3 regions of the Mesorhizobium sp. WSM4822 genome follow, and region 2 is predicted to be linked to each of the others. Evidence: riboswitches for the same ligand, from Rfam matches in the RefSeq annotation. Region 2 holds a riboswitch; each other region holds the start of a gene.

Region 1 (6,154 bases), on a different contig from region 2:
TTGACGTGCGAGCCCGGCGTCAGATGGTCGAACATCCAGCGCGTGCCGGTGCTGCCTGCCTGCGCCTTGACCGTCACCGCGATCGAGAACGGCCGCGACGGCGAGGACGACAGCGTGTAGGTGCGCATCAGCGGCCCCTCCGATGTCGGCAGTTCCAGCGTCACGAACTGGCCCGGCTTGTAGCGGAACCAGGTCTGGTTGTCGGAGCGGAAGGTGAAGGTCTTCACGTCCGGCGCTTCGTCGCTGACGCCGATCACTTCCAGCACCTGCAGCCGGTCGTTCCAGGGCGTCATCTGGTCGAGATGGCGATAGAGGCCAAGGTCCGTCATCGCATTCATCCTCTTGTCCCCTGAGCTAGGCGACGCTGCGCAGGGCCGGCCGGCCGCCTTCGGCAAGGCGCGGCCCGATGAACGACGCGTACCACTCGACGAACTGGATCACGCCGCCCTCATGCAGCTCCGAATAGGGGCCTGGTTCGTAGGCCGGCGACAGGATGCCGAAGGCGTTTTCCTCGACGATGCGGCGGTCCTGGTCGTTGGTCTCGGTCCAGACATGGGTGAGCTCAGCGAGGTCGTAGTCGATGCCTTCGACCGCATCCTTGTGGACGAGCCATTTCGTCGTCACCGCGGTTTCCGTGGCACTGATCGGCAGCACGCGGAAGGTGACGGCGTGGTCGCCGAGGATATGGTTCCAGGTTGTCGGATAATGATAAAGCAGCAAGGAACCGATGCGGTCGGTTGAAACGCTGTCGGACAGGTTCTTCTGGACCGCCCGTTTTCCCGTCATGGTGTAGCTGACGGCATCGCGCAGCAGCGGCGCGCGGGTGGCGCGGTACTGCCCTGCCGGATCGATGCGGAATTTGCTCGGCAAGCCTGATGCCTCGCATCTGGCCCAGTGCGCGACCATTTCAGGGTCGCTGTCGGCGCCTTGGACGCCGGTCACGGTCGGAGCCTCGGGGAAGGTCTTGCACAGTTCGGGGTGATTGGCGACGCAGTGGTAGCACTCGCGGTTGTTTTCCCAGACCAGCTTCCAGTTGCCCTTCTCGATGATCGTGCTCTCAAAGGCGATCTTTGCCTCACGCAAACGGTGCGGCAAAAGATAAGGTTCGATCATCGCCCGCATCGGCGCGAAATCCGCCGGCTCCCTGGCCAGGCAGATGAAGATGTAGCCGCCGACGCTCTCGCAGGCGACCGGCTTCAGGCCGAAATCACTCTTGTCGAAACCGTCGGCCATCTGGCGGGCAAACAGCAGGCGGCCGTCCAGCTCATAGGTCCACTGATGATAGGGGCAGACGAGCTTTGCCGCCGTACCCTTTTCCGCGTTGCACACGCGGCTGCCGCGATGGCGGCAGGAATTGTGGAAGGCGTTGATCTTGCCTTGCTGGTCGCGGACAAGGACGACCGGATAGTCGCCGATCTGCACGGTGATGTAGCTGCCCGGCTTCGGCAGTTCGCAATCATGGCCGATGAACAGCCAGTCGCGATACCAGATCAGCTCCATGTCGAGCTTGAAGTAGTCTGGATCGGTGTAGAAGGGCTGCTCCAGTGAAAAGCCTTGCCGGCGCCCCTTCAGGAGCCTCAGCATGTCGTTGCGGATATCCATGTCCTGTCCTCGTTTCTAAGGACTGAACTGGTGGTGATGGAGGAAGGATTGAAACGCAGGCCGGCTAGGTGCCGGACATGCGCTATCCACCTCTTGACCGCCCACCGCGATCAGTCGAGTCTAAAAATCTCGGGCTGGTTTCCGGGCTCTGGAGTTGTCCTTGCGGACCATCGCGACACCTTCCCAGGCAGTTGCCCAGTGGTCTCCCGTTGCGACTTGAACTCCACCACCGTTGCGGGGGCAGCGCCGGATTCTGACCGGCTTCCCAATTCTCCGTCTCGTCGTCACGAAGCGGCACCTGAGATGGTATGATCTAACCACGATCGGGGGCGCGCCGTCGGCATGAAAACGACATCGTATCCATGCGGCGCGACACGGCATGCGAAACGTCACCGCAGATCGTCTGGGGCCGAAATCCCGCGTCCCGGGCGGCCATTTGCCGGCTGCGATCTTCCCGAATCCGACCCTTGGCGGGGGTCAAAAAAAGTTAACGGTTTCGAAAAGTGACTATTAGCTTGACCTAAAATCGAACCGAACGGTTCGTTTCTGTTGACGGTGCGTGCAGGATGGTGTGAACGCCGGGCCTTTGAAACAGTCAGTGATCCATCGGATGGTTAAACTTAACATGCTGATATAGAGAGGAAAAACGCCTCTCTAGATTCCCCTGGCACAATTTCAAGGTGTGGATTCATGGTCCACACGGAACAACTTCGTGATTGGAAAAGGCGGGGTTGCCCTCCCACATCGGTGTTGTCCGAACGACGCGATTTCATTTCCAAGACACGCCGCTAGACGGACGGAAAAAGACGATACTGGAGTACAAAAATGAAAAAGATCATTCTCACTGCCGCAGCCCTTCTGGCCATTTCCGGCAGCGCCTTCGCTGGTAGCGACCACTACGGTTCGAACGCCGCGGCAGCCACTGCTGTCGACAGCTCGTACACCGCTTCGACCAAGAAGTCGGAACCGGCTGCTCAGGCGCCTGCCCAGGGTGCTGACCGCAACCTCTTCGGCAACAACTAACAGCCGATTCCCAGTCGACGGCGGGCTCGCCCGCTGCCCTGGCGAAATTCAGACATTCGAAGTTCAGACATTCAGGAGTATTTAAGATGAACAAGATCCTCATTGCTGCCGCCGCCGTTCTGGCCATCTCCGGCAGCGCTTTCGCGGGCAGCGACAACTACGGTTCGAACGGCGCCAACCAGCCTGCCGCCGCTGTGGACCAGTCGTACACGGCTTCCACCAAGACCTCGGAACCGGCTGCCCAGACACCCGCTCAGGGCAGCGACCGTAACCTCTTCGGTCGCTAAAACCAGTTTCGCAAGCGACGGCAGCTGTGTCTGCCGTCTGGCGAAATCCAGAATTCAGGAGACTAAAATGAACAAGATCCTTATTGCTGCCGCCGCCGTTCTGGCCATCACCGGCAGCGCCTTCGCCGGCAGCGACAACTTTGGCTCCAACGGCGCCAATCAGCCTGCGGTTACTTCGGTTGACAACGCGCATACGAGCTCGGTCCGCAACAGCGGTGGCCTCGTCGAGAAGCTGCTCAATTCGTCGGGCGACGTAGAGAAGTCCGCCCCTCAGGGCAGCGACCGGAATCTCTTCGGCCGTTAACAGTCGAAGCTGATCTTCAAAAAAAGAGCGGCGGGCCTGGCCCGCTGCTCTTTTTTGTCCAAGACGCGGTTCTGCCTCAGGCCGCCTTCGCTTCGGCCTCATGAAGGGCAAACGACCGTCCGTCAGCGTCGAAGAGATGCAGGTCCTCGCCATTGGCGCTCAGCCGCAATGTCGAACCGCGCTTGACCTCGACATTGCCGGGCAGCTTGGTCACCAGCGGCAGGTCGGCGCGACCGATGTCGACATAGACCAGCTGCACCTCGCCGAGCTGCTCGACATAGTCGACCGTCCCCTCGAACAGATAGTCCGCGCCGCTGGCGATGATCAGGTCCTCCGGCCGCACGCCAAAACTCACCGCAGCGCCCTTTGCCGAAGCCGGCGTCGCGATCGGCACGGTTGCCTTGCGTCCGCCGACATGGCTGACGACGGTCGGATTGCCTGATTTGTCGATGGTTGCGGGCAGGATATTCATGGCCGGCGAGCCGATGAATTGCGCAACGAACAGATTGCCGGGCTTCTTGTAGAGGTCCATCGGCGTGCCGACCTGCTCGATATGGCCGTCCTTGAGCACCACGATGCGGTCGGCGAGCGTCATTGCCTCGACTTGGTCGTGGGTGACGTAGATCATGGTCGTGTTGGGCATCGATTCCTTGAGCTTGGCGATTTCGATGCGGGTGGCGACTCGCAGCGCCGCATCAAGGTTCGAAAGCGGCTCGTCGAACAGGAACACCTTCGGATTGCGCACGATGGCCCGGCCGATGGCGACGCGCTGGCGCTGGCCGCCCGACATCGCCTTGGGCAGGCGGTCGAGATATTTGGTCAGCTGCAGGATCTCGGCGGCCTGACGCACGCGGCGGTCGATCTCGGCCTTGTTCTCTTTGCCGATCTTCATCGAGAACGCCATGTTGTCGTAGACGGTCATGTGCGGGTAGAGCGCGTAGGACTGGAACACCATGGCGATGCCCCGTTTCGACGGCGGCACGTCGTTCACCACTTCGCCGGCTATTCTGAGCTCGCCGGAGGTGATTTCCTCGAGCCCGGCGATCGATCTCAGCAATGTCGACTTGCCGCAGCCCGACGGGCCGACGAAGACGATGAACTCGCCCGATTTAATATCGAGGTCGATACCGTGGAGAATGTTCAGATTGCCGTAGGACTTCTTCACTTGTCTTAGCGTGACATCGGCCATTTGGTTTCCTCCAGTGATTGGAATTCAGTCGAGACGCCCGAACCAGGCGCCGTAGCCGCCAAGCTCGATGGAACCGCTGTTCGCCTGCCCCGAAAATCCGTGCCCGGGCAGAGGTTGCAGCGATCGGCCGCCAAGGTCAACCTTAGCCGGCCCGGCTCCCAGATTGAAGACGCAGACGATCTGCTCGTTGCCTGCGCGGCGCGTGAAGGCGACGGTGTCGCCCTCACTTTCGATGAAGGTGATGTCGCCCTTGGCGAGCGCCGGATGGGCACGCCGGAAGGTGAGAAAGCGCCGGTAGTGCTCGAGCAGCGAAGCCTCGTCGCCCTGCTGGACATTGACCGCTTGCGCCAGATGCTTGGCCGGCACCGGCAGCCAGGGCTTTGCCTGGGAGAAGCCGCCATTCTTGGCGCTGCCATCCCACACCATTGGCGTGCGGCAGCCGTCGCGGCCCTTGAATTCCGGCCAGAAGCGGATGCCATAGGGATCCTGCAGATCCTCGAACCGCAGCTCTGCCTCACCGAGCCCAAGCTCCTCGCCCTGGTAGATGCAGACCGAACCGCGCAACGACATCAGCAGCGCCGAGATGACCTTGAGGTAGGCGGTCGGGTCGGCCTCATTGGCGGCCCAGCGCGAGGCCGGGCGCATCACGTCGTGGTTGGAGAAGGCCCAGCACGACCAGCCGTCGCTGGCGACTTTGCCGAAGGATTCCAGCACCGAGCGGACCTTGCCCGCGCTGATCTTTTCCGGCGCCAGGAAATCGAAGGAGTAGCACATGTGCACGCGCTTGCCGCCTGCGGTGTAGGCGGCAACCACTTCAAGCCCGCGCTGCGAATCGCCGACCTCGCCGACCGCTGCGGTTGCCGGATACTCATCGAGCAGGGCACGGAACCGTTCGAGGAAGCCGAGGTTCTCGGGCCGGCTCTTGTCGTAGAGATGGTCCTGGTAGTTGTAGGGGTTGACCGCCGGCGCGGTCTGGTCGTTGCGCTCTTCCGGCGGCAGCGGCGGATTGTTTTCCAGGCTCTGGCTGTGGAAGTAGAAATTGATGGTATCGAGCCGGAAACCGTCGACGCCGCGCTCCAGCCAGAAGCGGGTGACGTCGAGCAATGCGTCCTGGACTTCGTGGTTGTGAAAGTTGAGGTCGGGCTGTTCGGCCAGGAAATTGTGCATGTAATATTGCTGGCGGCTGGTGTCCCATTGCCACGCCGAGCCGCCGAAGATCGACAGCCAGTTGTTGGGCGGCGTGCCGTCCGGCCTGGCGTCTGCCCAGACGTACCAATCGGCTTTCGGGTTGCTGCGGCTCGACCGGCTTTCCTTGAACCAGGGATGATTGTCGGCAGTGTGCGACAGCACCTCGTCGATCATCACCTTCAAGCCCAGCCTGTGTGCCTCGGCGGTCAGCGCGTCGAAATCGGCCAGCGTGCCGAACATCGGATCGACATCGCAGTAATCCGTCACGTCATAGCCGAAATCCTTCATCGGCGACTTGAAGAACGGCGAGATCCAGATGGCATCCGCGCCGAGTGCGGCGATGTAGGAGAGGCGGCCTATGATGCCCTTGAGATCGCCGATGCCGTCGCCATTCGAGTCCTGATAGCTGCGCGGATAGATCTGGTAGATCACCGCGCCCCGCCACCAGTCGCGATCGATGGCGAGGTCAGGCTTCGAGCTGGCCTTCAAAGCGGATTGCATCGTCTCAGCCTCCTTTCACCGAGCCGGCAAGCAGCCCGCGGACAAAATAGCGCTGCAGCG
Region 2 (13,009 bases):
GGCGCCGGCGCGCGGCGGGTCGAACACCACACCATCGAAGGCATTCAATTCCTTGAATGTCAGCGGCCGCCGGAACAGGTCGCGGCGTTCGCCCGTCACCCGCTTCAAGCCAGTGGCGAAACGCGATCCACGGTCGAGGGCCGAGAGGGCTGCCGCATCGCCCTCCACCGCATGGACTTCCGACTTCGCGGCCAGACGCAGAGCAAAGCTGCCGCAGCCGGCGAAAAGATCCGCCACCTTCTTGGCACGCTTCAGATGTCCGCCGACGATATCGGCCATCGCCTGTTCGGCGGCCTCGGTTGCCTGCAGGAACGCGCCCGGGGGCAAGGCGACAGCGACGCTGCCGAACATGACAACAGGCTTTTTCGGCTCGATGATGATCTCGTCATCGATGGACAGCCTGGCAAAGCCCTGCGCCATGACGAAATTGGCAGCGATGCGGCGCTGATGCTCCCCCAGCTTGCCGGATTCGTGAACCGCGACATCGAGCCCCGAACCGGTCACGGTGACCGCCACCCGGAACGATTTGGTGGTTGCGCAGACCAATTCGGCGAGCGCCTTCAAGCGATCGAGCGAAGCGACGATCTCAGGAAGCGAGATCGGGCATTCCGATATGGCGATGATCTCCGGCGACAGATGGCGATGGAAGCCGAGCAGCATGCCTGTATCGGTGCGCCGGGCGGCCAGCACGACACGGCGGCGCGTCTGCGGCGCGCAGGCGACCAGTTCGCCGATCTCGCAATCGATGCCTTTGCCCTTCAGGATGTGCGCCACTTTTTCGCGTTTCCACTTGCGATAGGCTCCGGCTTCGAAATGCTGGAGCGCGCAACCACCGCATTCGGTGAAATGGCGGCAGGCGGGATCGATGCGCAGCGGCGATGCTTCCAGCACCGCCATCAGCATGGCGCGATCCCTTTCGCGCGCGGCGGTGACCGTTTCACCGGGCAGTGTGAAGGGAATGAACAGATCGCCTGTCTCGGTCTCGGCGACACCGTCGCCCTGAGCGCCAAGTTTCCTGATGCTGAAGCGCGCGCTCATCGGTCCTTGATCCCACCGAGCAGGAATTCGCGATTGCCGTCGCCGCCCTCGATCGGCGACAAATGCAGCCCGAGCGAGCGCCAGCCGGGAACGGAGTCCAGCCAATCCTGCAGCAGGCCGGCGACACGGGAGGCGTCGTAGGGATCTTTCAACAGACCACCCTTGCCGATCGCATCACGGCCCGCCTCGAATTGCGGCTTGACCAGAAACATGGCCTTGGCGCCAGCCTTCGCCAGATCAAGCGCCGGCGGCAGCGCCAGTTTCAGCGAGATGAAGCTGACGTCGGACACGATGAAATCCGGAATACGCCCGCTGAGATCGGCAACGGCGAGATCGCGGGCGTTCAGTCCTTCGATCACCGTCACACGCGGGTCGCCGCCGATATCAGGATGCATCTGGCCATGACCGACATCGACCGCGGTGACATGGGCCACGCCGCGCTCGAGCAACACCTGGGTGAAGCCGCCGGTCGAGGCGCCGATGTCGAGCGCTTCAGAGCCGGCAGGGTCGAGGCCGAAATGATCGAGCCCACCGATCAGCTTGAGTGCCGCGCGCGACACATAGCCTTGCGCCGGATCATCGATGGCAACAAGGCATTGCGGCAAAACGCTCTGGCCGGGCTTGCGCGCAATGACGCCGTCGACGGTCACCGTGCCACGCTCGACCGCGTCGCGGGCACGTGAGCGGCTGGCAAACAGCCCGCGCTGGACGAGCAGGTCGTCGAGCCGCTGGCGTGCGCTGGCTGGCAGAGGGGAATTCATCGGCCTTCATGGCGAAAGCCGATGACGATGGCAAGAGCACCGGCCGGAAGCATCTCGTCTCACGTTCCCATCATCACGCCCAGCACATTGGACCGCGGCGATGGTGAGGCGTTCCGTCACGCCGACCACCCTATGAATATCTATCGTTGCGCCGGTTGAGACGGATGACCGCCGAAGCATGAGGTCTCGTCGCCTGCCGATAAGTGCCTAAAATCTAGAAAGCCTCATGATTTCTTAACCAATTTTCATCGCATTTGCTTGAGGACTTCAATGTTATGACCGCGACGACCGGAAAAGCCGGATGAAGAGGCGGCAACCTTGGAAATGGCCAGCGATATCGTCTACAAGGTTCTTGACCGGATTTCCGGCGCCGGCCTGCTGGCGACCGGACTTCTGTTGCTGACTGCTTTGGTCAGCGCCCTGGTCGCCTACTGGCGCACGGTCGAGAAAAAGAGCTGGAAAGAGTTTTTCGAGTTCGCAGTCCCGCATGAGGTCATCACGCACCCTTCGGCGAAAGCCGACCTTTTGTTCTGGGTGACGCGGAAGGCGCTGATGCCATTCCTCATGCTGCCCGCCGGCATCGTCTTCGTCAGCGCCGTCGGCTATGCGACGAACTGGTTGCTCTCCACGCTGCTGGCGATCCAGCCGCCCCTGATCGAAGGACCGGCAGGGCCGGTGACGGTGACGATCTTCACCATCACCATGCTGCTTGCCTACGACATTTCGTACTATCTCTATCACGTCGCCCAGCACCGCTACCCGGTGCTGTGGGAACTGCACAAGGTCCACCATTCGGCCGAGGTGATGGTCGGCATCACCAAGGATCGCGTCCACCCGCTCGACGAATTGATGAACCGGGCCTGGGACGGCGTCATTCCCGGCATCTGCTTCGGCATCTGGTCGCTGGTGTCGCTGAACCTCGTCGAGCTGACGGTCTTCGGCGTCAACGTCTACATCATACGCAACATCCTGATGATGGATTTCGTCAGGCACACGCATTTCAAGATCTCGTTTGGACCGTTGAACAATCTGATCCTGTGCCCGCACTGGCATCAGCTGCACCACAGCACCGACCCGCGCCACTACGACAAGAACTTCGGGCTGCTCTTCTCGTTCTGGGATCGGCTCTTCGGAACCCTGTGCGTTCCGAGACCCGACGAGGACTTCAAGTTCGGTTTGATCGAACGCAACGTGCGCGACTACCAGTCGCTCGCAGGCCTCTATGTCCTGCCGCTGAAGCGGATGTGGCGGCAGATCGCCAGACATTTCCGCACCGACAAGCCCGAGCCACAGCAATCGCCGCAAAGGGGGAAGCCATGAACGGACCCGCCGTGTTCCGGATGCCGCGAACGCACCGGATCGAAATTGCGACCTCGCCAGCGCGACTGGCAGAAATCGCGCCCGCCTGGGCAGCGCTCTGGCAACGCGCCGGCGGCCTCGTTTTCCAGCATCCCGACTGGATCTCGGCCTGGTGGCACACCACACCGCATCAGGACCGTCGCGGTCTCAGGATCGGCCTGGTCTGGAGCGGCGAGCGTCTCGAGGCCGTCATTGCGCTCGCGACCTTCTGGCGCTCGGGCATCCGTATGCTGGAATGGGCGGCGAAAGATCACTGCGACTATGGCGATGTCCTGGTTGCTCCCGATGCCGAGCCACAGATCCTGCCGCAACTCTGGCAACATATCCTCGACGATGGCGGCTTCGATCTTGCCTACCTCAATCGTCTGTTGCCTGATGCCCGATTCCGGACCCTGCTTGGTCCCGCCGCCCCAGGCCAGAGCAATATCTTGCAGCCAAGCCACCGCAGCGAGGTCAGCTATCGAGTTTCCGGCGCCGGGCAACGCGGCGCACAATGGTTTGAAAGCCAGTCGAAGAAAACTCGGCAAAACTATCGCCGTGGCTACAAATTCATGGAGGAAGGCGGCGCGCTGCGTTTCCGCCTGATGGATGCACAGGAAGCCCGCGAGCCGGTGCTGGAGCGCGTCGCGGCGCTGAAGCGGTTGTGGCTTGCAAAACACGGCCGCGTTTCGGACCTCTTCGACGAAGGCTCCCCCGCGCTGGCGGCACTCATATCCGTTCTGGCCAAGCTTGGATTGCTGCGCATCTTCGTGCTCGAACGCGAAGACGAGATCATCGCCATCTCGATCAATTTCGAGCAGCATGGAACGATGATGGCTTTCGTCACCACCTATGATCCGGCCTTCGAACGGGCCTCGCCGGGGATGGTCTTGATGATGGATTACATCCAGTGGTCGTTTGACCGGGGCTTGACCACGATCGATTTTCTCTGCGGCGGCGAGGATTTCAAGCGCCGCTTTGCGACGCATTCGGTGATCTTGTCGTCGGTGGTGGGTGGACGAAACCTGCGCGGACGCCTAGCCGCCCTGGCAGACCGCGCCCGCCACGCGGCGCAATCCTGGCGCCCCGAGAAATCGGCGCAGCAAGCGGAGCTGGTTGCGGCGGAGTAGCATCGCCGACGCTTTTTAGATCGCCTGCACAGCGGCAAGCGCGATGAAACGATCGGGCAATCCCGATCAAGGCTTGTTGGCCTTCAGCTCAGAATACGGTTCGCGAAACCGGGCGCTCGACGGCTGGAGACAAGCCATCCTCACGGCCGCCCGAAGCTTGCTCGCGTGCAGGCTCGATGGCACCCGCAGGCGCGGGAACAGGGGCCGGCAGAACCACCAATTGCGGCACCTGCTTGAAGGAAAAGCCGCCGCGGATGTCGCCCATCTTGCCGGCGATGATGCCCATCGCCGCCTTTTCGAGGCTGCGGTCATAGCGCGTTTCGGCTGTGGCCGGCGCGATGATAACGGCGCAAAGTGCTGCGCCGCACAGAAGCGTTTTCATTGTTGTTGTCTCCCTGCCTGGTCACGATCTAGCAGGGCGCCATTGAAAAACGGCCAAGAGACACGGTAAGCAAAGCGCCAAACGGCAGCGTAAACAATGCCTTAAGATCGCTTGCCGGCAAACTGATTCAAGTCTTTGAGACTTTGATTCAGGCGCGCTGGGATTCAGGCGCGCTGGGCGTGGACTGTGTGCCCGAGTGCCACGAACACGGTGCGCACGATGCCGGCGGCATCGAGCCCGGCATCGGCATACATCTTTTCCGGCTTGGCGTGGTCGCTGAACGCGTCGGGCAGCACCAGCGGACGCACCTTCAGGCCGCTTTCCAGCAGGCCCTCATGGGCAAGGAACTGCAGCACGTGGCTGGCGAAGCCGCCGACGGCGCCCTCCTCCACCGTCACCAGCACCTCATGCGAGCGGGCCAGCCGCCGGATCAGATCCTGGTCGAGCGGCTTGGCGAAACGGGCGTCGGCGACCGTGGTGGACAGCCCGGCAGCACCTAGCTCCTCCGCGGCGATCAGGCAATCCTGCAGCCGCGTGCCGAAAGACAGCAATGCAACCTTGGTACCCTCCTTGACGATGCGGCCCTTGCCGATTTCGAGAACCGAGCCGCGCTCCGGCATGTCGACGCCGATACCGTTGCCGCGCGGATAGCGGAAGGCGATCGGGCCCTCATCATAGCTCGCCGCGGTGCGCACCATGTGGCGCAGCTCCGCCTCGTCGGCGGCCGCCATGACGACGAAACCCGGCAGTGTCGCCAGGAAGGTGGTGTCGAAGGCGCCGCAATGGGTCGCGCCATCGGCGCCGACGAAACCGGCGCGGTCGATGGGAAACCGCACCGGCAGTTTCTGAATAGCGACGTCGTGGACGACCTGGTCGTAGGCGCGCTGCAGGAAGGTGGAATAGATGGCCGTGAACGGCTTGTAGCCTTCGGTGGCAAGGCCGGCGGCGAAGGTCACCGCGTGCTGTTCGGCGATGCCGACATCGAAGGTGCGCGACGGGAACGCTTCGCCGAACAGGTCGAGACCGGTGCCGCTCGGCATAGCGGCCGTGACGGCGACGATGCGGTCGTCCTCGCGGCCCTCCTGGACCAGGCTTTCGGCGAACACCTTGGTGTAGGCCGGTGCGTTGGCTGGCGCCTTGGCCTGCGCGCCGGTGATGACGTCGAACTTGTTGACGCCGTGATATTTGTCGGCGGCGGCTTCGGCCGGCGCATAGCCCTTGCCCTTCTGGGTGACGACATGGATGAGCACCGGGCCTTCGCCATTGTCGCGGACATTTTTCAGGACCGGGATCAGGTGCTCCAGATTGTGGCCGTCTATCGGGCCGATGTGATAGAAGCCGAGTTCCTCGAACAGCGTGCCGCCGGTGACGTAGCCGCGTGCATGCTCGACCGCCCTTGTGATCGCACGATCCGCGCGCTTGCCGAGATAGGAAGTCAGTTTCTTGCCGAAATCGCGCAGGCCGATATAGGCCTTGCCGGAGGCCAGCCGCGCCAGATAGGCGCTCATCGCGCCGGTCGGCGGCGCGATCGACATGTCGTTGTCGTTGAGAATGACGATCAGCCGTGCATCGAGCGCACCGGCATTGTTCATCGCCTCATAGGCCATGCCGGCAGACATGGCGCCGTCACCGATGACGGCAATGACGTTGTTGCGGCCGCCGGAGAGATCGCGGGCGGCGGCCATGCCGAGGCCGGCCGATATCGATGTCGAGGAGTGGGCGGCGCCGAAGGGATCGTACTCGCTCTCGGCGCGGCGGGTGAAGCCGGACAGACCGCCTTCCTGGCGCAGCGTGCGGATACGGTCGCGGCGGCCGGTCAGGATCTTGTGCGGATAGGCCTGGTGGCCGACATCCCAGATCAGCCTGTCATCGGGGGTGTTGAAGACATAGTGCAGCGCCACTGTCAGCTCGACCACGCCAAGCCCGGCGCCCAGATGACCACCCGTGCGGGACACGGCGTCGACCAGCTCGGCGCGAAGCTCGGACGCCAATTGCGGCAGTTCACTTTCCGCAAGCGTGCGCAGGTCGGCCGGGATGCGGACCTTGTCGAGAAGTGGCGTATGCGGCGTTGCGTTCACGGTGCTGAGGCTTTCGGTTGATGGGCGAAATAGGTCGCCGGCCGGCGAAAGTAAATGCGTGTCAGTGACCCGGATCAGGCCCTAGTCTTTGTCTATGCATTTCGTTCTGCCACTTTGGGTGACAGGCATCAGCTTTCCGGCAGCGGGATGAATTCTTCCTCGTCTCCTGGAACGATGTCGAAGCGGCCCGTCTTCCATTCTTGCTTGGCCTGTTCGATGCGTTCCTTCGACGATGAGACGAAATTCCACCAGATGTAACGCTTCGAACCGAGCGAGGCGCCGCCAAACAGCATGAAATGTGCACCGGTCTGCGACGATACGACGATCTCGTCACCGGGACGGAACACCAGCAGCCGTTCCGCCGGAAAGACGTCACCTGATATCGAGACCTCGCCTTCCAGCGTGTAAATGGCGCGCTCTTCCGCATCGGCAGGGATTTTCACGCTGGCGCCGGGCGCCAGGCGCAGGTCGGCGTAGAGCGTCTCCGAGTCGGCCCTGACCGGCGACCGCAACCCCTGGAAATCGCCGATGATGAGGCGCCCGTTGACGCCTTCGGCATCGATCTCGGGAAGCCTGAGCGCTCCTGTGTTCTCGAAAACCGGTGCCACCTCTTCCTTGTCGTCCGGCAGCGCCAGCCATGTCTGCAGGCCGGATACCGACATCGGCGCGCCACGCAGTTCCTCCGGCGTACGCTCCGAATGGACGATGCCGCGGCCGGCGGTCATCAAATTCACGTCGCCGGGCTGAATGACCATTTCGGTGCCGAGTGAATCGCGGTGCCGGATCTTGCCGTCGAACAGATAGGTGACCGTCGACAGGCCGATATGCGGATGCGGACGGACGTCCAGCGCCTGGCCGGCGCGCAGGATCGCGGGACCCATGCGGTCGAAGAAGATGAACGGCCCGACCAGCCGCCTTTTTGCCGTCGGCAGAGCACGGCGCACCTGAAAACCGCCGATGTCCTTGGCGTTCGGGATGACCATCAATTCGATCTGGTCGCTGGCTAAGGCATCGCCCACCTCAGGGTCTTTCCCGGGGAAGAAGCTCATGGACTCTCCTTGTCGGTGGTCGAAGGCCGCCTGGCCGCGTCAGGCAAAGCGGATCGCCGCCTTTGCCCGCAGCTTGGCCGCCACCTCTTCGCGATTACGCGGATGCTGATGGGTTTCCAGGGAATCGAGCAGTTCGCGCGCCGAGGCCGCGATGGCTTCGACGGCATGGTCGAAGGCGTGCTGGTTCTGCTTCGAGGGTCGCGTCGTTCCGCTCAGCTTGCGGACGAACTGAAGGGCCGCGTCGCGCACCTCGTCATTGGTTGCCGGCGGATCAAAATTGAACAGGGTCTTGATGTTTCTGCACATCGCTTCCGTATCTCCTCTTGTCCTTGAGCTGTTTCAATCGGGACGAGTTATATCCTCGATCATGATCATGTCCAAAAACCGGTGAGGCGAGCCTATGTTCGGACCGGGCCTCAATCCGCGTCGAGCGGCTCCGTTCCGACCGGCTTGCCGTCGCGCGACAGCCTGATCTTCTCGACCTTGTCCTCGGCGGCCTTCAGCAGCCGGTCGCAATGCGCCTTCAGCGCCTCGCCACGTTCATAGATCTTGATCGACTGGTCGAGCGGCACGTCGCCACGCTCCAGATCATCGACGATCTTCTCCAGCGCATCGAGTGCCTGCTCGAAGCTCATCGCCTTGACGTCTTCGTTGATCTCATCGGCCATCATTCATCCTTTCATCAGTCGCCCGACATGGGCGGCGACCGAAAATGCCAATCCCTGCAGATCGTAGCCGCCCTCGAGCAGGCTGACGAGCCGGTTGCCGCTGTGGCGTGCCGCGCGCTGCATCAGCTGGCCGGTCGCCCAATCGAAATCATCCTCGGTCAGATTGATCTCGGCCAGCGGATCGCGGTGGTGCGCGTCGAACCCCGCCGAAATGATAATCAGGTCGGGCGCGAAATTGTCGAGCGCGGGCAGGACGCGCGACAGGAAGGCATCGCGAAACACCTCGCTGCCAGTCTGCGGCGCCAGCGGCGCGTTGACGATGTTGCCGGCGCCCGTTTCGTTCTTCGCTCCGGTGCCGGGATAAAGCGGCATCTGGTGTGTCGAGCAATAGAGCACCGACGGATCGTCCCAGAAAATGTCCTGCGTGCCATTGCCGTGATGCACGTCCCAGTCGACGATGGCAACGCGCTCGACACCGTGTTTCTTCTGCGCATAGCGCGCCGCGATCGCCGCCGTGTTGAACAGGCAGAAGCCCATGGCGGTGGTCTTTTCGGCATGATGGCCGGGCGGCCGGGCGGCGACGAAGACGTTGTCGGCGCGGCCCGAAAAGACGTCATCGACGGCGGCGTTGGCGGCGCCGATCGCGGTGATCGCCGCTTGCCAGCTCTTCGGACTGGCAGTGGTGTCGGCATCGATGCGGGCAATCCCCTCGTCGGGAATGGCGGCGCGCACGCGGGCGACGAAATCGGCGGGATGCGCGTAGAGGATGGTGGCCTCGTCGCCTTCCGACGCCTGGATACGATCGAGCCCGGCAAAGGCTTCCTCATCGAGCACGCTCTCGATGGCACGCAAGCGGTCGGGCCGCTCGGGATGTCCGGGCGGCGTGAGATGCTCGAGGAAGATCGGATGGGTGTAGAGACGGGTGGTCATGCTCCCTATCTAGTGCCCCGGCGCCGCTATGGCCATGCATTGCTGCTTGATCGCTGGGGAAAATCGACTGCGTCCATTCGCGTCGCCGCAGGCATTGGCCTCGCCGGCGCTTCGGCGTAAGGTCCCTGGTACTGCCTGGTGCCCGCCGCAAGCGGGAGAATCGGGAACACGGTTGAATTCCGTGGCGTGCCCAACGCTGTGAGGGGGACCGCGCCGGTAAATGCCACTGTCGATGACGGGAAGGCACCGGACGCGGGTTGATCCCAAGCCAGAAGACCGGCCTGGCAGGCATCGTCATCCGAATGGTCAGGCGGACGACATCAGAGCGACGTGTGTCCATTTGGACGCACAAAGTACGCTCTGACAGTTTTGAATCTGCAATCGCAAGGGGACAAGCGATGCCGGAACATATGACCGCTGCCATTGACGACGGATTTGACCAGGATGCGCGCGATGCGGTCTATCGCGCCATGTTTACGCGGCGCGACGTGCGCAGCCATTTCCTGCCCACCGCGATCGATGACGACGTGCTGGCGCGGCTGCTGCTTGCTGCCCATCACGCGCCATCGGTCGGCTTCATGCAGCCATGGAATTTCATTGTCATTCGTGACAGCGAGCGACGGGCGGAGGTGCGTGACCTGTTCCTGGCCGCGCGCGAACAAGAACTGCCGGCGATCGAGGCGGAAAAACAGGCGCTGTATCGCAAGCTCAAGCTGGAAGGCATCTGCGAGAGCGCACTCAACATCTGCATCACCTGCGATAGGCAGCGCTCGAAGGGTTCGCCGCTGGGACGCTGGCACAATCCGGAGATGGATCTCTACAGCACCGTCTGCGCGGTGCAGAATTTCTGGCTGGCCGCGCGTGCCGAGGGCGTCGGTGTCGGCTGGGTGAGCATCATCGAGGCTGAGGCGCTGAAGCGGCTGTTGGCCATTCCGGATCACGTAACGCCGATCGCCTATCTCTGCGTCGGCCGTGTTTCCGAGTTCGCTCCCAAACCGGACCTTGAAACGCATGGCTGGGGACGGCGGCTGCCGCTGCCGGAGCTGATCATGAGCGAGACTTTTTCCGGGCAAGGCGAGACACAGCTCAAATCCACCGTGGCGCGCCTCAACACCGTTCCTGCCTCACCAGACACCATCCGCCCAGCCGATCAGGGTGTGGCGCCGGCCGTACCCCAGCGCGAACCGCCGAAGGAGGCGAGCGCCTTGTCCTTGAGCTCCCTGAACTTCGACGACGCCTCGGCCAGCCGGGCGTCCCAGGCCGGATCCGGCACCTGGCCCGCAATGGTCTTGAAATAGACCTGCATCAAGCAGGCGATGGCGAAGGGTTCAATGAACGCCGCCTTGAATGCCCAGGCGAAGACGATGGCGAGCACAAAAGCCCAGCCGGCGAGCTGGCCAGGCATCAGGAAGAGAATGGCGCCGGCAGGCGCCAGCATCATCAGAAAGATGATGAACGACACGCCCCACATGATGACCGCCAGCCAGACGGCGTTCTTGACCATGACCTTGCCGTTCTGGGCATAGAGCACGACGCCCTGGCGCGCTGTCTCGAAGGGCGAGGCTGAATTGATGCGGATGTTGTAGCCGAGGATGATCTCGTCGACATAGGTCAGCGACAGGCGGATCACCGTGTTGATGAAGGAGACCAGGCCGCTCAGGCCCGGTATCGGCAGGAAGGCGGCGATGCCGCCGAGCAGGCCGGTGATGGCGCGGATGGCGCCCTTGACGAGTTGGTCGACGACGAAAAGGATGTTGGCCTCGGCGAAACGCTGGGTCACAATATCCCTGGCATAGGCGATCTGGTCCTGACCGCCGGGAATGTCGCGGCCGTCGATCAGATGAACCATGACGGCGATGTGGCCGGCCTTGACGACATAGAGGATGTATTCGCGGATCCAATACACAGCGATCGAGACGAGGCCAAACCCGACCACGCCGCCCCACAGGGCAAAGGACATGGGCCCGTCGGGATCAGTGGAGATATGGCCGACGCCATAGCCGACCGAGGCGCCGGTGCCCGTCGCCATAATGTAGGCCAGCGTGATGCCGAAATAGACGATCATGCGAAAGACGATGAACGGCCAGGTCCGCATCATGATGGACACCGACCGGCCGATCTCAAAATCCCACATGTGCCCCGAATCTCCGCCTCAGAGATGGTGGAAGAGGATGGACTCAACCCGGCGATTGTCAATTGCCGGCCCTGACGCCAAAGGGCAACGAATTGGGGCTAACGGGTTTCTTCGGAGCCTTCGCCGGCGCGTAGGCTGACGGAGCATCAAACGAAAAACCCGCCTGTGCGGCGGGTCACTGGCGCAAATCAGCACCATGGACGAATATGTACCTTAGCTGAGGTCACCGAGTCAAGAAAAAATTCCTATCGGGAACAGCTGCCGGCACGAAAGCTCCGGTGGGAACTTCAATTCGACTGCGGGTCCGGCTTCTTGAGCAGGCCTTCGAGCAGTTGCTTGAACGCCGTCACCACCTTCTTCGACGTCGCTTCGGGGTCGCTCGAATTGGCGATCCGTTGCGCTGCCTGGCTGCTCGCTCCGTTGATCAATCGCGAGGCCGTCTCGGGGTCGAGGCTGGAGACAACGACCCCCTCCTCCTGCAGCGCGGTCAGATGGTCGGTCATTGAAGCGATGCACGCACTGCAATTCGGCCATTGCGCTGGATCCCCCAGCACGGCCGGGCCATCCCGGAACATGATGCGCTGGATTTCCGGCTCCAGCGCCATCTCGATATAGGTCGAGCACTCGTCGACGAAATGTTGCCAGCGGGTCGGCGCTCTCGACGCGACCTCATTGATGCGCGCCGCCATCTCGCCGTCAATCTGGGCTATGACCGCCTGCAGCAGCCCCTTCTTGTCGCCGAAATGATGATAGAGCGCGCCGCGCGTCAGCCCGGCCGAAGCGGTGAAATCATCCATCGAGGCTTCCGCATAGCCTGTTGTGCCGAAGGCATGACGGGCCGCCGCGATCAGCTTGGCGCGCGTCTCGGCGATCATCTCCTTGCGGGGTCTGTGCATGGCTTCTGGCCCTATTCACATACGCAACGTATGCCAATTGACATACGCGACGTATGGTCTATTTAATGATCATACGCTCCGTATGTAATTGTCCAATCGTCCTTTGTCGAGGAACCAACCGATGCAAAATCCCTACGCGGAAATCTTTCGTGCCCCCGGAGCCAAGGGCTTTGCGGCCGCCGGCTTCATGGCGCGCCTGCCGATCGCCATGGCGCCCATCGGCATCGTGGCGATGCTGTCGCAGACGCGTGGCGAATACTGGCTGGCCGGAGCCGTCTCGGCGACATACGCGCTGGCCAACGCCTTCGTCGCGCCGCAGATATCGAGACTGGTGGACCGCCTGGGCCAGACACGAATCGTGGTGCCCACCACCATCATCGCGGTGCTGGCTTTCGCGGTCCTGATAGCGGCGGCCAACCAGGACTGGCCGGTTTGGACGCTGTTCGTATCGGCACTGCTGGCCGCCGCCATGCCAAGCATACCTGCGATGGTGCGCGCGCGCTGGACGGAGATTTTCCGGGGGCGGCCGCAGATGAACACCGCATTCGCCTTCGAGTCCGTGGCCGATGAACTGGTCTATATCGCCGGGGCATCGCTATCGGTCG
Region 3 (6,154 bases), on a different contig from region 2:
GCCCGGTTCGGCACCGGACGCGAAAGCGGTAGCGGTGACGATGGCGGCGGGTTTCAGTGAGGCGAGTGCTGTTTCCACGAACGCCAGGGATGCCGGGTCCTTGAGGCTGGAGACGAAGATGGGGACTGGGTTGATGCCGCGCTGTCGCAGAGCTTCAAAAAGTGCGTCGATCGGCGCGACATCGGCGGCCAGCAGCATCGAGCGGTAGAACAGGATAGGCACGACCTTTCCCTCCCCCTCGAGGGGAGGGTGGCCCGCAGGGCCGGGTGGGGTCGGTACGACCGGACGCGGCGTTTCTTTAGGCCGGCGCGCCTCGGAGAGGACCCCACCCCCGGCCTGCGGCCGGACCCTCCCCTCGAGGGGGAGGGGGACGACGCCGCGGCCGGGTTCGTAGTAGCCAGCTTTGGGCACGGCGACCGGTTCGACGAAAGGCGCATCCTGTCCCGCCAGCCGCGCCAATCTCCGCACCAGCGCGCTCATATTCGCCGGGCCGCCCTCGCGGAAATAGTCGAGCAGGCCGTCCAACTCTTCGCGCGGCAGCGTCGAGGCTTCGATCAGGCGCAAATCCTCGTCGCGGCATTCGCCGGGCAGCAGCGCCAGTTTTATGCCGCGTTCGCGGGCAGTCGAGGCGAGCTGGTCGCAGCCGTAGCGCCACCAGTCGTAGCCGCCGAGGATGCGCACCAGGATGATCTTGGCGTGGCGGGCGACGCTGTCGACCCAGAGGTCGACGGACATCGGATGGCGCAGGTCACGCAGTGCGGCCAGCCGCATCGAGGGCAGGCGGCCGGCATCGGCCTTCCAGGCTGCCGCCAGTCCGGCGAGGTCGCTGTCGGTGAAGGACAGGGCCACGATATCCGCCGGCGTCTGCCGCAGATCGACCGGCTCGGCGAGGTCGTCGAGCGAGGCGGATGTCGTGGTGAGGATGTGCATCGCGACCCGTGTCCGAAATCAGCCGGCGAGTATACGCTCGATCGCCGGGCGGTTCAGCCCCTTCAGGCCGATGACGACGAGGCGCGAGCGGCGGTCGTCCTGCGCGGTCCAGGCGCGGTCATAGTAATGATTGACGCGCGGCCCGACGGCCTGCAGCAAGAGCCGCATCGGCTTGCCGCCGACTTCGACGAAGCCTTTTACGCGCAGCACGTTCTCTTCTTCTGCGACGGTGGCGACGCGCTTTGCCAGCTCGTCCGGATTGGCGATCGAGGCAATGTCGACGATGAAGGTGTCGAAGTCGTCATGCTCGTGGTCGAACGCGCCGTCATGATGGGACTTGCGGTTCTCGATGTCGTCCTCGACGGCGAGACCGAGCCCGAGCAGCACCGAGGGATCGACCTTGCCATGCGATGTCGGCACGATCTTCACCGCGCGGGCGGAGTGTTCGCCAATGATGGTATTGGCGCGGGCGGTGCCGGCGGCGTCCATCAGGTCGCTCTTCGACAGGATGATCAGGTCGGCGCAGGCGATCTGATCCTCGAACAGTTCTTCCACCGGGTCGTCGTGGTCGAGCGTCTCGTCCCCGGCGCGCTGCGCCTGCAGGGCATCCATGTCGTTGGCGACGCGGCCTTCGGCCAAGGCCGGCCCGTCGACCACGGCAATGACGCCATCGACAGTCACCCGGCTTTTCACGCTCGGCCACTGAAAGGCCTGGACCAGCGGCTTGGGCAGCGCCAGGCCCGAAGTCTCGATCAGGATGTGGTCGACCCTCGGCGTCAGCGACAGGATCTTGTCAAGCGCCGGGACGAAATCATCGGCGACGGTGCAGCAGATGCAGCCATTGGCCAGTTCGACGATGTTTTCCTCCGGGCAGGTGTCGATGCCGCAGCCCTTGAGAATCTCGCCGTCGATGCCGATGTCGCCGAATTCGTTGACGATGATGGCAATGCGCTTGCCGCCGGCGTTTTCCAGGAGATGGCGGACCAGCGTCGTCTTGCCGGCGCCGAGGAAGCCGGTGACGACGGTGCAGGGAACGCGGGAGAGGTTCGCAGACGAATCTGGGGCAGTCATGGTCAGTCCTTCAGCAGGTCGAGGGGAGGGATGCGGGCAACGAGGCCGCGCTTCAGGCTATCGGGGCGGCCACGCCAGGGAATGAGACCGTCGGTCGAGGTGGCGAAAAGCTTGGCGCCCGTGACGAGGTCGGCGCCGCTGGTCTCGGTCAGGTCGCCAAAGACATAGCTCCAGCAGCCGTCGCGCAGGATGGCGGCGCTGAGGCGCCGCTTGCAATTGCCAAGGCATTCGACACTGCGGATGCGGATGTCGTCGCCGGATGCGGCGCGGCGCGTATCCTCCGCCAGCAATTCGCCGGCGCGGGGATGAGCGTCGGAGCCGGTCTCGTCGCGACAGGAGGCGCAGACGATGATGGTGACGCCGGCCAACGCATCATCATGGCCGGACGAAATATCCGCTGTGCCAGCCGAAAAACTGCTGTCGTGGTCCAAAGATCGGGCTCCTTGCCCGGAAACCCGCCGGGCGATCGGATTCTAAAGTCGCAGACGGCAGGTCTCCTGGCTCGCGGGTCATCGCCTTGGGTAGCCGCCTTCCCGGGAACTCCCAGTGGCTTTCGGCCTTGGCTCTTCGCTTACAGTTGCGGGGACAGCCGCGGATTTGGGATTTTGCCCCTCACCGCATTCCCTCTTAGCTCTTGCCGTTGCGGGCAAGAGACCATCTGAACCGGATTTAGGCTTTTGCGAGCGGCGGTGTCAACGCGAGCTTACGACATGGCGATGTCGGCCAGCGCCGGACCCAAATCGCCGGCCTGGGTCACTTCCATGCGCTCTAGGCCAAGCCAGCCCTGCATCTGCTTCAATTCCTCTAACAGTTCTGCAGCGGTTTCAGGCGGCGCACCCGGCTCGGCATAGGCCGCATGGACCCGCAGTATACTGGCCGGACGGTCGGCCTTGAGGTCGACGCGTGCCACGATCCTGTCGCCGAGCAGGAACGGCAGGACATAATAGCCGTATTGCCGCTTGTCGGCCGGCGTGTAGATCTCGATGCGGTAATGGAAATCGAACAGCCGCTCGGTGCGCGATCGTTCGAAGACAACCGGATCGAAGGGCGCCAGCAGGGCGCGGGCCCCGATTTTGCGCGGCAGGCGGGCGTCCCGGTGAAGATAGGCCGGCTTGTCCCAGCCTTCGACACGCACCGGCAGCAACTCGCCGGTTTCAACCAGTTCCTCCAGCCGGCCTTTCATGTCGGCCGGCGACAGGCGGAAATAATCGCGCAAATCGCCTGAAGTCGCCACGCCGTGGGCGCGGGCGGAAATGCGCAGCAATTCGCGGTGCGCGTCCTCAGGCGTCGGCACTGGGAGGTCGAGGATCGCCTGCGGCAGCACGCGCTCGGGCAGATCATAGAAGCGCTCGAACCCGCGACGATGCGCCGTGGTGATGCGGCCTGCCCAGAACAGCCATTCGAATGCGTGCTTGGCATGGCTCCAGCCCCACCAGCCACCCGAGCCTTTCTGGCCTTCGAGCGCGGAAGCGGCAATCGGGCCGCGCTCGGCGACCTGGCGGTAAATCTCTTCGATATAGGCGGCGTGCTCGCGGCCCCATTTGGCGAGGCCCAGATACATTTCGTCGCCGCGCTCGGCGCGCTGCATGCGCCAGCGCATCAGCGGGTAGGTCTCGACCGGCAGGAAGGACGCCTCGTGCGCCCAGTATTCGAAAACCGTGCGCTTACGCGTCACGGCCGCGTTGTCGAGCAGCGAGAACGGGTAGGGACCAAGGCGCGAATAGAGCGGCATATAATGAGCGCGCACCACCGCGCTGACGGAATCGATCTGCAGCAGGCCGGTGCGGGAGAGGGTGCGGGCAAAATGCCGGCGGTCGGGCGTGCCGGTCGGGCGGGGATCGAGAAACCCCTGGGCGGCAAGCGCGATGCGACGGGCCGTGGGGAGCGAGATCTTTTCCTTCATGCAGGCATCACTTTGAAGTGTTTTGACCGAGGGTCGAATGGCTGATTCCAACCCATGCTAGCAGGGTTTTGGCGGCATCCATGTCAGGAGAGAAAAGTGGAGTGAAAAGCGAAGGAAATCAAACAGGAGCGGATCGGACCAGTTTGCCGCGATATGCCGTCCAGGTCGGTGTTTTGAACAAGGTTTGACTTGCTTCGCTGGAAGTGCTGCGCTAACCCTCGCCGCGTTGCAGCATAGGCCCTTAAAACGGTTCAGCGGTTAAACTGTCACGCTTCCGCATTAGGGTCCGGTGCTGTAATCAAAGTGGATTGGCGCCAACGGAAAGCCGAGCATGAACGCACTCTTGAGCTCATACCTGCCCATCGTCCTGTTCATAGGCGTGGCGCTGGTTGTCGGCCTGGCGCTGCTGGTCGCGCCCTTCCTGGTGGCCTACCGCAATCCCGATCCCGAAAAGCTTTCCGCCTATGAATGCGGTTTCAACTCGTTCGACGACGCGCGCATGAAGTTCGACATCCGTTTCTACCTGGTGTCGATCCTGTTCATCATCTTCGACCTGGAAGTGGCCTTCCTGTTTCCGTGGGCGGTGTCGTTTTCGAAGATCGGCATGCTCGGTTTCTGGTCGATGATGGTGTTTTTGGCGGTGCTGACCATCGGCTTTGCCTATGAATGGAAAAAAGGAGCGCTGGAATGGGATTGAACGACAGTTCAGGCACCCTCGTCGCGCCGAAGCCCAAGGGTATTATCGATCCCAACACCGGCAGGCCGGTGGGGGAGGACGATCCCTTCTTCCTCGAGATCAACAATGAGTTGGCCGACAAGGGCTTTTTGGTCACTTCGACCGAGGCGCTCATCACCTGGGCGCGCAGCGGGTCGCTGATGTTCATGACGTTCGGCCTCGCTTGCTGCGCGGTCGAGATGATCCACACCTCGATGCCGCGCTATGATTCGGAGCGGTTCGGCGTCGCGCCGCGCGCGTCCCCGCGCCAGTCCGACATCATGATCGTCGCCGGCACGCTGACCAACAAGATGGCGCCGGCGCTGCGCAAGGTCTACGACCAGATGCCGGAACCGCGCTACGTCATCTCGATGGGCTCCTGCGCCAATGGCGGCGGCTACTACCACTACTCCTATTCGGTGGTGCGCGGCTGCGACCGCATCGTGCCCGTCGATATCTATGTGCCCGGCTGCCCGCCGAGCGCCGAAGCGCTGCTCTACGGCATTCTTCTCTTGCAGAAGAAGATCCGCCGCACCGGCACGATCGAACGGTAAATCCATGACCGCATCCCTGAGCGAACTGTCGAACTATCTCGGCGAGAAGCTGATCGGCCGCGTGGACGAGGCTGATATCGCCTATGGCGAACTCACCATCCATGTCGAGCCGCGCGATCTGGTCGAGGTGATGACGTTCCTGCGCGACGATGCGCGCTGCCAGTTCATCTCGATCATCGACGTCTGCGGCGCCGACTATCCGTCGCGGGCCAAGCGTTTCGACGTCGTCTATCATCTGTTGTCGCCGAAGCAGAATGTGCGCATCCGCGTCAAGGTGCAGGCCGACGAGGAAACCATGGTGCCGTCGATCACCGGCGTGTTCCCAGGCGCCGACTGGTTCGAGCGCGAGACCTATGATCTCTACGGCGTGCTGTTTTCGGGCCATCCCGATCTGCGCCGCCTGCTGACCGACTATGGTTTCGAAGGCCATCCGCTGCGCAAGGATTTCCCGCTGACCGGCTTCGTCGAGGTGCGCTACGACGACGAGGCCAAGCGCGTTATCTATGAGCCGGTCGAGCTCAAGCAGGAATTCCGCAATTTCGATTTTTTGTCCCCGTGGGAAGGTACGGATTACGTGCTGCCGGGTGACGAGAAGGTAAAGCAGTAAATGGCTGAAACCTCGGTCCGCAACTTCAACATCAATTTCGGCCCGCAACACCCTGCGGCGCACGGCGTTTTGCGCCTTGTGCTGGAGCTGGACGGCGAAGTCGTCGATCGCGTCGATCCGCATATCGGGCTCTTGCATCGCGGCACCGAAAAGCTGATCGAGGCCAAAACCTACCTGCAGGCGATTCCCTATCTCGACCGGCTCGACTATTGCGCGCCGATGAACCAGGAGCACGCCTTCGCGCTCGCCGCCGAGCGCCTGCTCGGCATCGAAGTGCCGAAGCGCGGCCAGCTGATCCGCGTTCTCTACTGCGAAATCGGCCGCATCATGTCGCACATCCTCAATGTGACGACGCAGGCGATGGACGTCGGCGC

What was found. A riboswitch is a leader RNA that binds a small molecule or an ion and turns the genes downstream of it on or off. The one in region 2 is predicted to bind cobalamin.
Region 1: another riboswitch for cobalamin. It lies ahead of AC0L3E_RS27110 (aromatic ring-hydroxylating oxygenase subunit alpha); the one in region 2 lies ahead of bluB (5,6-dimethylbenzimidazole synthase).
Region 3: another riboswitch for cobalamin. It lies ahead of AC0L3E_RS13250 (DUF1636 family protein); the one in region 2 lies ahead of bluB (5,6-dimethylbenzimidazole synthase).

What each region holds. Positions count from the first base shown of each region.
Region 1 is NZ_JBVVQM010000013.1:203,027-209,180, reverse strand. Features, by position in the region: gene AC0L3E_RS27115 (FAD-binding oxidoreductase) at 1-329, opposite strand, end outside; gene AC0L3E_RS27110 (aromatic ring-hydroxylating oxygenase subunit alpha) at 355-1,602, opposite strand; cobalamin riboswitch at 1,718-1,919, opposite strand; gene AC0L3E_RS27105 (DUF680 domain-containing protein) at 2,428-2,625, shown strand; gene AC0L3E_RS27100 (DUF680 domain-containing protein) at 2,712-2,912, shown strand; gene AC0L3E_RS27095 (DUF680 domain-containing protein) at 2,980-3,216, shown strand; gene AC0L3E_RS27090 (ABC transporter ATP-binding protein) at 3,293-4,405, opposite strand; gene bglA (beta-galactosidase BglA) at 4,430-6,094, opposite strand; gene AC0L3E_RS27080 (carbohydrate ABC transporter permease) at 6,099-6,154, opposite strand, start outside.
Region 2 is NZ_JBVVQM010000004.1:118,710-131,718, reverse strand. Features, by position in the region: gene AC0L3E_RS11365 (class I SAM-dependent RNA methyltransferase) at 1-1,038, opposite strand, end outside; gene AC0L3E_RS11360 (TlyA family RNA methyltransferase) at 1,035-1,799, opposite strand; gene AC0L3E_RS11355 (sterol desaturase family protein) at 2,124-3,119, shown strand; gene AC0L3E_RS11350 (GNAT family N-acetyltransferase) at 3,386-4,267, shown strand; gene AC0L3E_RS11345 (hypothetical protein) at 4,356-4,649, opposite strand; gene dxs (1-deoxy-D-xylulose-5-phosphate synthase) at 4,814-6,727, opposite strand; gene AC0L3E_RS11335 (pirin family protein) at 6,856-7,776, opposite strand; gene AC0L3E_RS11330 (DUF2277 domain-containing protein) at 7,816-8,082, opposite strand; gene AC0L3E_RS11325 (exodeoxyribonuclease VII small subunit) at 8,193-8,444, opposite strand; gene AC0L3E_RS11320 (histone deacetylase family protein) at 8,448-9,374, opposite strand; cobalamin riboswitch at 9,494-9,673, shown strand; partial or broken gene bluB (5,6-dimethylbenzimidazole synthase) at 9,677-10,402, shown strand; gene AC0L3E_RS11310 (hypothetical protein) at 10,525-11,508, opposite strand; gene AC0L3E_RS11305 (TetR/AcrR family transcriptional regulator) at 11,796-12,404, opposite strand; gene AC0L3E_RS11300 (MFS transporter) at 12,526-13,009, shown strand, end outside.
Region 3 is NZ_JBVVQM010000005.1:30,836-36,989, reverse strand. Features, by position in the region: gene cobN (cobaltochelatase subunit CobN) at 1-930, opposite strand, end outside; gene cobW (cobalamin biosynthesis protein CobW) at 949-2,001, opposite strand; gene AC0L3E_RS13250 (DUF1636 family protein) at 2,004-2,432, opposite strand; cobalamin riboswitch at 2,472-2,675, opposite strand; gene AC0L3E_RS13245 (winged helix-turn-helix domain-containing protein) at 2,705-3,904, opposite strand; gene AC0L3E_RS13240 (NADH-quinone oxidoreductase subunit A) at 4,236-4,601, shown strand; gene AC0L3E_RS13235 (NuoB/complex I 20 kDa subunit family protein) at 4,592-5,173, shown strand; gene AC0L3E_RS13230 (NADH-quinone oxidoreductase subunit C) at 5,178-5,780, shown strand; gene AC0L3E_RS13225 (NADH-quinone oxidoreductase subunit D) at 5,781-6,154, shown strand, end outside.